Regions from separate parts of the Bradyrhizobium sp. SZCCHNR2028 genome, predicted to be linked through region 2. Evidence: riboswitches for the same ligand, from Rfam matches in the RefSeq annotation. Region 2 holds a riboswitch; the other holds the start of a gene.
What was found. A riboswitch is a leader RNA that binds a small molecule or an ion and turns the genes downstream of it on or off. The one in region 2 is predicted to bind cobalamin.
Positions count from the first base shown of each region.

Region 1: it holds a riboswitch for cobalamin, as region 2 does, so the genes downstream of both, QX121_RS04875 (TonB-dependent receptor plug domain-containing protein) here and QX121_RS30060 (HupE/UreJ family protein) in region 2, are expected to answer to the same signal.

Region 1 covers NZ_JAUHJF010000002.1:375,528-378,927, reverse strand. The annotation lists gene QX121_RS04880 (DUF2336 domain-containing protein) at 338-1,450, shown strand; cobalamin riboswitch at 1,639-1,857, shown strand; gene QX121_RS04875 (TonB-dependent receptor plug domain-containing protein) at 1,953-3,400, shown strand, end outside.
Region 2 covers NZ_JAUHJF010000032.1:42,498-45,897, reverse strand. The annotation lists gene QX121_RS30075 (cobyric acid synthase) at 1-424, opposite strand, end outside; gene cobO (cob(I)yrinic acid a,c-diamide adenosyltransferase) at 429-1,037, opposite strand; gene cobU (bifunctional adenosylcobinamide kinase/adenosylcobinamide-phosphate guanylyltransferase) at 1,054-1,590, opposite strand; cobalamin riboswitch at 1,626-1,819, shown strand; gene QX121_RS30060 (HupE/UreJ family protein) at 1,938-2,570, shown strand; gene QX121_RS30055 (DUF1636 domain-containing protein) at 2,574-2,969, shown strand; gene cobW (cobalamin biosynthesis protein CobW) at 2,989-3,400, shown strand, end outside.

The sequences.
Region 1 (3,400 bases), on a different contig from region 2:
GGGCAGCGAGCAAACTGGATGAAGGAAGGTCTGTGACCTTATGAGATCATTAACCTTTCCGTTTCGCTGGCCTGTCGTCGCCGGGTCTGTGGGGAGGTGTTTGGGCCTCATTCCATCGCCTGTCCGGCGAATCTCCGGAAGACCGCGCTCCAGCTCGTCGTCCCCCTCTACGCGTATCGCCTTAATTTTCCGTATCCGTGTTTCTCCGGGGTACTACGTCCTCCGACCCTAACGCGTTGTTATCGCCCGTGCCGAAAACTGCTCCGGCCGAGAGCCTTGCAGCGGGATCACAAGCGCGTCGCTGTCGCTCCGGCCATCCGGACAAACGAGCGCGATCGTGTCACAGCCAGAACAGCTTCCGCCTTCAGAACACTCCATCATCACCGAGCTCGAAGAGGCCGTCCGCAGCGGCTCCTCGGCGAAGCGCGTCAACACGCTGCGCCAGGTCACCAATCTGTTCCTGCATGACGGCGAACGCCTCACCGAGGACCAGATCAAGGTGTTCGACAATGTGCTGTGCATGCTGGTCTCGCGAGTAGAGACCCGCGCGCGGGCCGAGCTCTCCAAGCATCTCGCGCCGGTCGACTACGCGCCCGTCGAATTGATCCAGCAGCTCGCCCGTGACGACGAAATCTCGGTGGCCGAGAGCGTGCTGATGCACTCGAGCCGGCTGACCGAGCATACGCTGGTCGAGGTCGCGGCGACCAAGGGCCAGGATCACCTGATGGCGATCTCCAGCCGTCCGCATCTGACCGAGGCGGTGACCGACATCATCGTCGACCGCGGCGAGCGCCGGGTCATCCGCAAGCTCGCCAACAACCAGACCGCGCGCTTCTCCGATACCGGCTATTCCGGGATGATGGCGCATGCCGCGGATGACGACGAGCTGTCCGAGATCATCGGGCTGCGCGTCGACCTGCCCACCAAGCACCTGCGCGACCTCTTGCGCCGCGCCACCGAAGCCGTGCGCGCCAAGCTGATGTCCTCGGCGCCGCCGGCGTTGCAGCAGGAGATCAAGAAGATCCTCAAGGCCATCGCGGACGTCGCGCGCAGCGACGGCGGCCTGGTCGGCCGCGACTTCACGCTCGCCGAAGACGCCGTCAAGCGCATGAAGGGGCTGAACGAGCTCAACGATGCCGCCATCGCCTTCTTCGCCGAGACCCGCCGCTTCGGCGAGGTTTCCGCCGCACTCGGCCTGCTCAACAACGTCCCGACCGAGATGATGGCCAAGGTGCTCGAGGGCCCGCGCACCGACATCGTGCTGATCCCCTGCCGTGCCGCCAGGCTGGCCTGGTCGGTGGTGGCGAAGATCCTGACCCACCGGCCGATCAAGCACGCCATCGACAGCGACACCCTGAAGCTCGCCGAGCGCGACTATGCCCGGCTGTCGCTCGACACCGCCCAGCGCACGCTGCGGTTCTGGATGGTGCATAACAAGGTCGAGAAGTGAGCGGGTGCTCACAAGACGCAATCCTCATCAGCAACGACTCGCGAGCCTCCTCATACTCCGCTGTCGTCCCTGCGAACGCGGGGACGACAGCTATGGTTGTCGCAGGCGGCCGGGCATCATCAAGCCGACCGGCCAGCGTTATCGCCAGGAGATCGCCGGGCGCCGGATTGACTTTGGTGCGCCCGCACTCCTACGGTGATCGTGACGGTGCCCCTCGACCGGGGCTCAAAAGGGAATGCGGTGCCGGATGCGTCTCGCAAGAGACGTGATCGAAGGCCGCAGCTGCCCCCGCAACTGTAAGCGGCGAATCTCGCGTCATAGGCCACTGGGAAATCTCGGTCCCGGGAAGGCGACGTGGAGGTGATGACCCGCGAGCCAGGAGACCTGCCGTCAGCCGTGGTCACACGCGAGGATGCCGGTCGGGGCGTTATTGGCATCGTTTTCAGGCAGGTCTGCAAAGGTCTGCGTGAGACCTCGTTCGCGGTGACGTGCCACTGACGTCATGCCGAGGTCACTCGTGTCTCCCGTTCCCCATGCCAGGCGGCATCGCGCCGTTCTGTCGTCGCTCTGCGTCCTCGCGTCGTTTGCGCTGCTCGGTGCTTTCCCGGCAGCCGCGCAGCAATCCGCCTCCCCCAACCTTTTGCCGCCGGTCGAGGTTGACGCGCCGCGCAAGCCGGTTGCCGCAGGGCCGGCGGTGTCCGGCGGTTCTCCAACCCGCAACGCCGCGCGACGGCAGACGCCGGCTGCAAAGCCGGCAGCGCCGGCCAGCGCCCCCGTCGCCGTCAGCCCGACCGGCGTTGTGACGCCGGTCGCCAACGTCGCGAATGCGATCACCGTGGTGACCGACAAGGATATCGCCGCGCAGCAGGCCCGCACCGTGCCGGACATCCTGAGCACGGTCCCCGGATTGAACATCGTGCAGGCCGGCGGCCCGGGCGGCCAGACCAACGTCTTCATGCGCGGCACCAATGCCAACCACACCAAGCTCATCATCGACGGCATCGACGCAGGCGACGTCACCAACGGCAACGGCGCGTTCGATTTCGCGCATGTGCTCGCCGCCGACATCCAGCAGCTCGAGGTGCTGCGCGGGCCGCAGAGCGGACTGTACGGCTCCGATGCCATCGGCGGCGTCATCTCGGTGATCACGCGCAAGGGCGACGGACCTGCGCGGGCGACCGCCTCGATCGAGAGCGGCTCGTTCAAGACCTTCAACCAGTCAGCCGGCGTCAGCGGCTCCCAGGACAATGTCAACTACGCAGTCAACGTCGCGCGTCTGCACGCCGGTGACGTTCCGGTGACCCCGTGGCAATTGCTGCCTGCGGGGCAGAAGGCCATCGGCAACGCCTACGACAACGTCACCGCCTCGTCCAAGCTCGGCGTCGATCTCAACGAGGCCTGGACGCTCAATTCGGTGGTCCGCTACACTGACGCCACCCTGCTGTTCACCGGCGACAGCGGCTTTCCCAGCTTTCCCGACGCCGCCCAGAGCAACCACACCATCCATCAACTGGCGACGCGCGAGGAAGCCGTATGGTCGCTGCTCGGCGGCCGCATCAGGAACTACTTCGGCGTCAACTATGTGAACAACTGGTCGTCCGATCTGACGGCCGGCAATCCCGTCGCCGCGGTCGCGACCGGCGAGCGCATCAAATATGACTGGCACGCGGTGACCGAGCTCGCCCCGCGCAACAACCTGATCGTCGGCCTGGAGCAGCAGACCGAACGGCTGAAGACCACCGACCTTTCGGCCGAGAACGGCAACAAGGCCGGCTTCGTCGAGCTGCAGACCGAGTTCGCGAAGCGCTGGTTCGTCGTGGCGAGCCTGCGCAACGACGTCAACGACCAGTTCGGCGGCCATGGCACCTACCGGATCGCGCCGGCGGTGATCCTGCCGGTCACCGAGACCAAGCTGAAGGCGAGCTACGGCACCGGCTTCAAGGCACCGAC
Region 2 (3,400 bases):
TGATCTCGGAGGCGGAGCCTGCGCCTTCGACCAGCACGATGTCGGCATCCGCTGCGAGGTGATGGAAGCTGTCGAGCACCGCCGCCATCAATTGCGGTTTCATCGCCTGATAGGCGGATGCCTTGGCATTGCCGATGACGCGGCCCTGGACCACGACCTGCGACCCGATCTCGCTCTGCGGCTTCAGCAGTACCGGGTTCATGTGCACGGTCGTCGGCCGCCGCGCCGCGCGCGCCTGCAGCGCTTGCGCGCGTCCGATCTCGCCGCCATCAGCGGTGACGGCGGCATTGTTCGACATGTTCTGTGGCTTGAACGGCGCCACCTTGAGGCCGCGCAATGTCAGCGCGCGCGCGAGCCCCGCGACGATCAGCGATTTGCCGACGTCGGAGCCGGTGCCCTGGAACATGATGGCGCGCGCGCTCATGAGCTCAGTACTCGATGCCTTCCTGCGCCTTCACGCCGGCTGCGAAGTGATGCTTCACGAGGTTCATCTCGGTGACGAGATCGGCGGCCTCGATCAGCTCCGGCTTGGCGTTGCGCCCGGTGACCACCACGTGCAGATCGGGACGGCGCGCGGCGAGCGTGGCGACGATATCTGCGATATCAAGGTGATCATAGCGCAGCGCGATGTTGAGCTCGTCGAGAACGAGCAGCCGGATCGAAGGATCCGCCAGCAATTCCCGAGCCTTCGTCCAGGCGCGCTCGGCCGCGGCGACGTCGCGCGCGCGATCTTGCGTCTCCCACGTAAAGCCTTCGCCGAGCGTGTGCCACGACACCTGGTCGCCGAACCGCTCGATCGCCTTGCGCTCGCCGGTTTCCCACGCGCCCTTGCCGAACTGCACGACGCCGATGCGAAAACCGCGGCCGAGTGCGCGCAGCATCAGGCCCCAGGCCGCCGTCGATTTGCCCTTGCCCTTGCCGGTGTGAACGATCAGCAGGCCCTTCTCGACGGTCTTGGAGGCGACCTCGGCATCCTGCACCGCCTTGCGGTTCTCCATCTTCGCCTTGTGGCGTGAATCGTCGGCGCTTTCGGTCATCGGCATGTCCTTCCCGTTACTTCAATGTCAGCGGCAGGCCGGCCGCCATCAGGATCACGCGATCCGCGACGGCCGCGACGTTCTGGTTCAGCCGTCCCTGCGCATCACGGAAGGCGCGGGCAAGCGCATTGTCCGGCACGATGCCGAGTCCGACTTCGTTGGACACGGCCACGATCGGGCCACGCGCGTTCCTGAGCGCGTCGATCAACTCGGCTGATCTTGCCGCCACGTTCATGTCGGCGAGCATCACATTGCTGAGCCACAGCGTCAGGCAATCGATCAGCATCGGCGCGCTCGAATTTGCCCGTGCACGGACCAGGCCTGCAAGATCATGCGAGGTCTCCAACGTCTGCCATCCCTCGGTGCGGCGCGCTTTGTGCTGCGCGATTCGGTCCTTCATCTCATCGTCGAACGCCTGCGCGGTCGCAACATAGGTCCAAGGTGCGGGAAGGGCGGTCACGAGCGCCTCGGCATGACGGCTCTTGCCGGAACGCGCGCCACCGAGCACCAGGGTGAGGCGCGGCAGGGCGGGATGCGGGCGGGCGGGGACCATGGGGGACGATTCCGATTGACGGGCTTTGGCGCGACCCGTATCTAACAGATGACGGTTCTCCGAAAGGAGAGATTTAGGGAACACGGTGCGGGTTCTTGACCCAAGGCCGTGGCTGCCCCCGCAACTGTAATCGGCGAGTGTGAGGCCAAAGCACCACTGGGAAACCGGGAAGGTGGCTTCATGCGGTGACCCGAGAGCCAGGAGACCTGCCGTCGACATTGCTGTTGGCCGACCCGTCGCGCGGGGAGTCGCGATGCTGGTTCTGATCCCGCCGGGATGGGCGGGATGCCGTCGGATGCAGCGCATCGTCCGGTCCTCTGGGGAGCCGGCAAGCGACGGAGACGGCCATGAAGTTGACCCGTACCACGACCTTTGCAGCCGCGAGCCTGGTGCTGCTCGCCGCCGATCCCGCCTTCGCGCATCACATGATGGATGGCAAACTGCCGCAGACGTTTGCGCAGGGCCTGCTGTCCGGCCTCGGCCATCCTGTGATCGGAATCGACCATCTGGCCGCCATCGTCGGTGCGGGCATCGTTGCAGCGCTTCTGGGCCGCGGCTTCGCGCCGGTGCTCGCCTTCACCACCGCGATGATTGCGGGCGTCGGCCTTCATGTGGCCAAGGCCAACATCCCGGCTGCCGAGCTGCTGGTCGGCCTGACCACCGTCGTGGTCGGTCTGGTGGTGGTGATGCGTGGCGGTTTCGGTGTGCTGCCCGTCGCCGGCCTGTTCGCCGTGACCGGCCTCGTCCACGGCTATGCGCTGGGTGAATCGATCGTCGGGGCAGAGAACACCCCGCTCGGGGCCTATCTCGCCGGTCTGCTCGTGATCCAGACCCTCATCGCCGCCGGCGCGTTCCTCGGCACCGGGCTGCTGTCGGCGAAAGCCAAGGCGGCTGCGCCGCTAGCGCTGCGGCTCGCGGGCGCCGCCATCGTGCTGGTGGGCGGCGTCGCCGCGGCGACCGCAGCCGGCGTGATCGGCTGATTGATGTCCGCATCGGAGATTGGTGAGACGACGCTGTTCGTCTGTGTCACCTGCCGCACGCAGGTGACGGAAGCTGCGCCGCCTGATCAGCCGCGGGCCGGAGCCCGTCTGCTCGCCGCGATCGAGACGTTGACGACCGCGCAGCGCGCCGGTGTCGCCGTGGTCGGCGTCGAGTGCCTGTCCAACTGCAATCGTGCGTGCACGGTTGCAGTGACGGCGCCGGGCAAATGGACCTACGTGCTCGGCGCGCTCGATCCGGATCTGCATGTTCAGGATGTGCTGACATTCGCGCAGCTGCATCAGCGCCATGACGCCGGCCTGCCGGCCTGGCGCGAGCGTCCCGAATACATCCGCAAGAACACCGTTGCGCGCGTTCCCGCGCTGTCAGCACCACGCTGAAACGAGAGATCGTATCGCCATGACGAAGTCGTTCGCCAAGACGCCTTGCACCATCGTCACCGGCTTCCTCGGCGCCGGCAAGACCACGCTGGTGCGCAACCTGATCGAGACCGCGAATGGCCGCCGGCTCGCCATCATCGTCAACGAGTTCGGCGATGTCGGCATCGACGGCGACATCCTGAAAGGCTGCGGCGTGCCGGACTGTCCGGAGGATCGCATCGTCGAGCTGTCGAACGGCTGCCTGTGCTGCACCGTTGCCGATGATTTCGTGCCGGCGCTCAGGAGCCTGCTGGATCAGAAGGAGCCGCCTGAGCATATCGTGATCGAGACCTCGGGGCTGGCGCTGCCGAAGCCGCTGGTGCAGGCCTTCAACTGGCCGGAGATCGCGACGCGCGTGACCGTCGACGGTGTGGTGGCGGTCGTCGATGGTC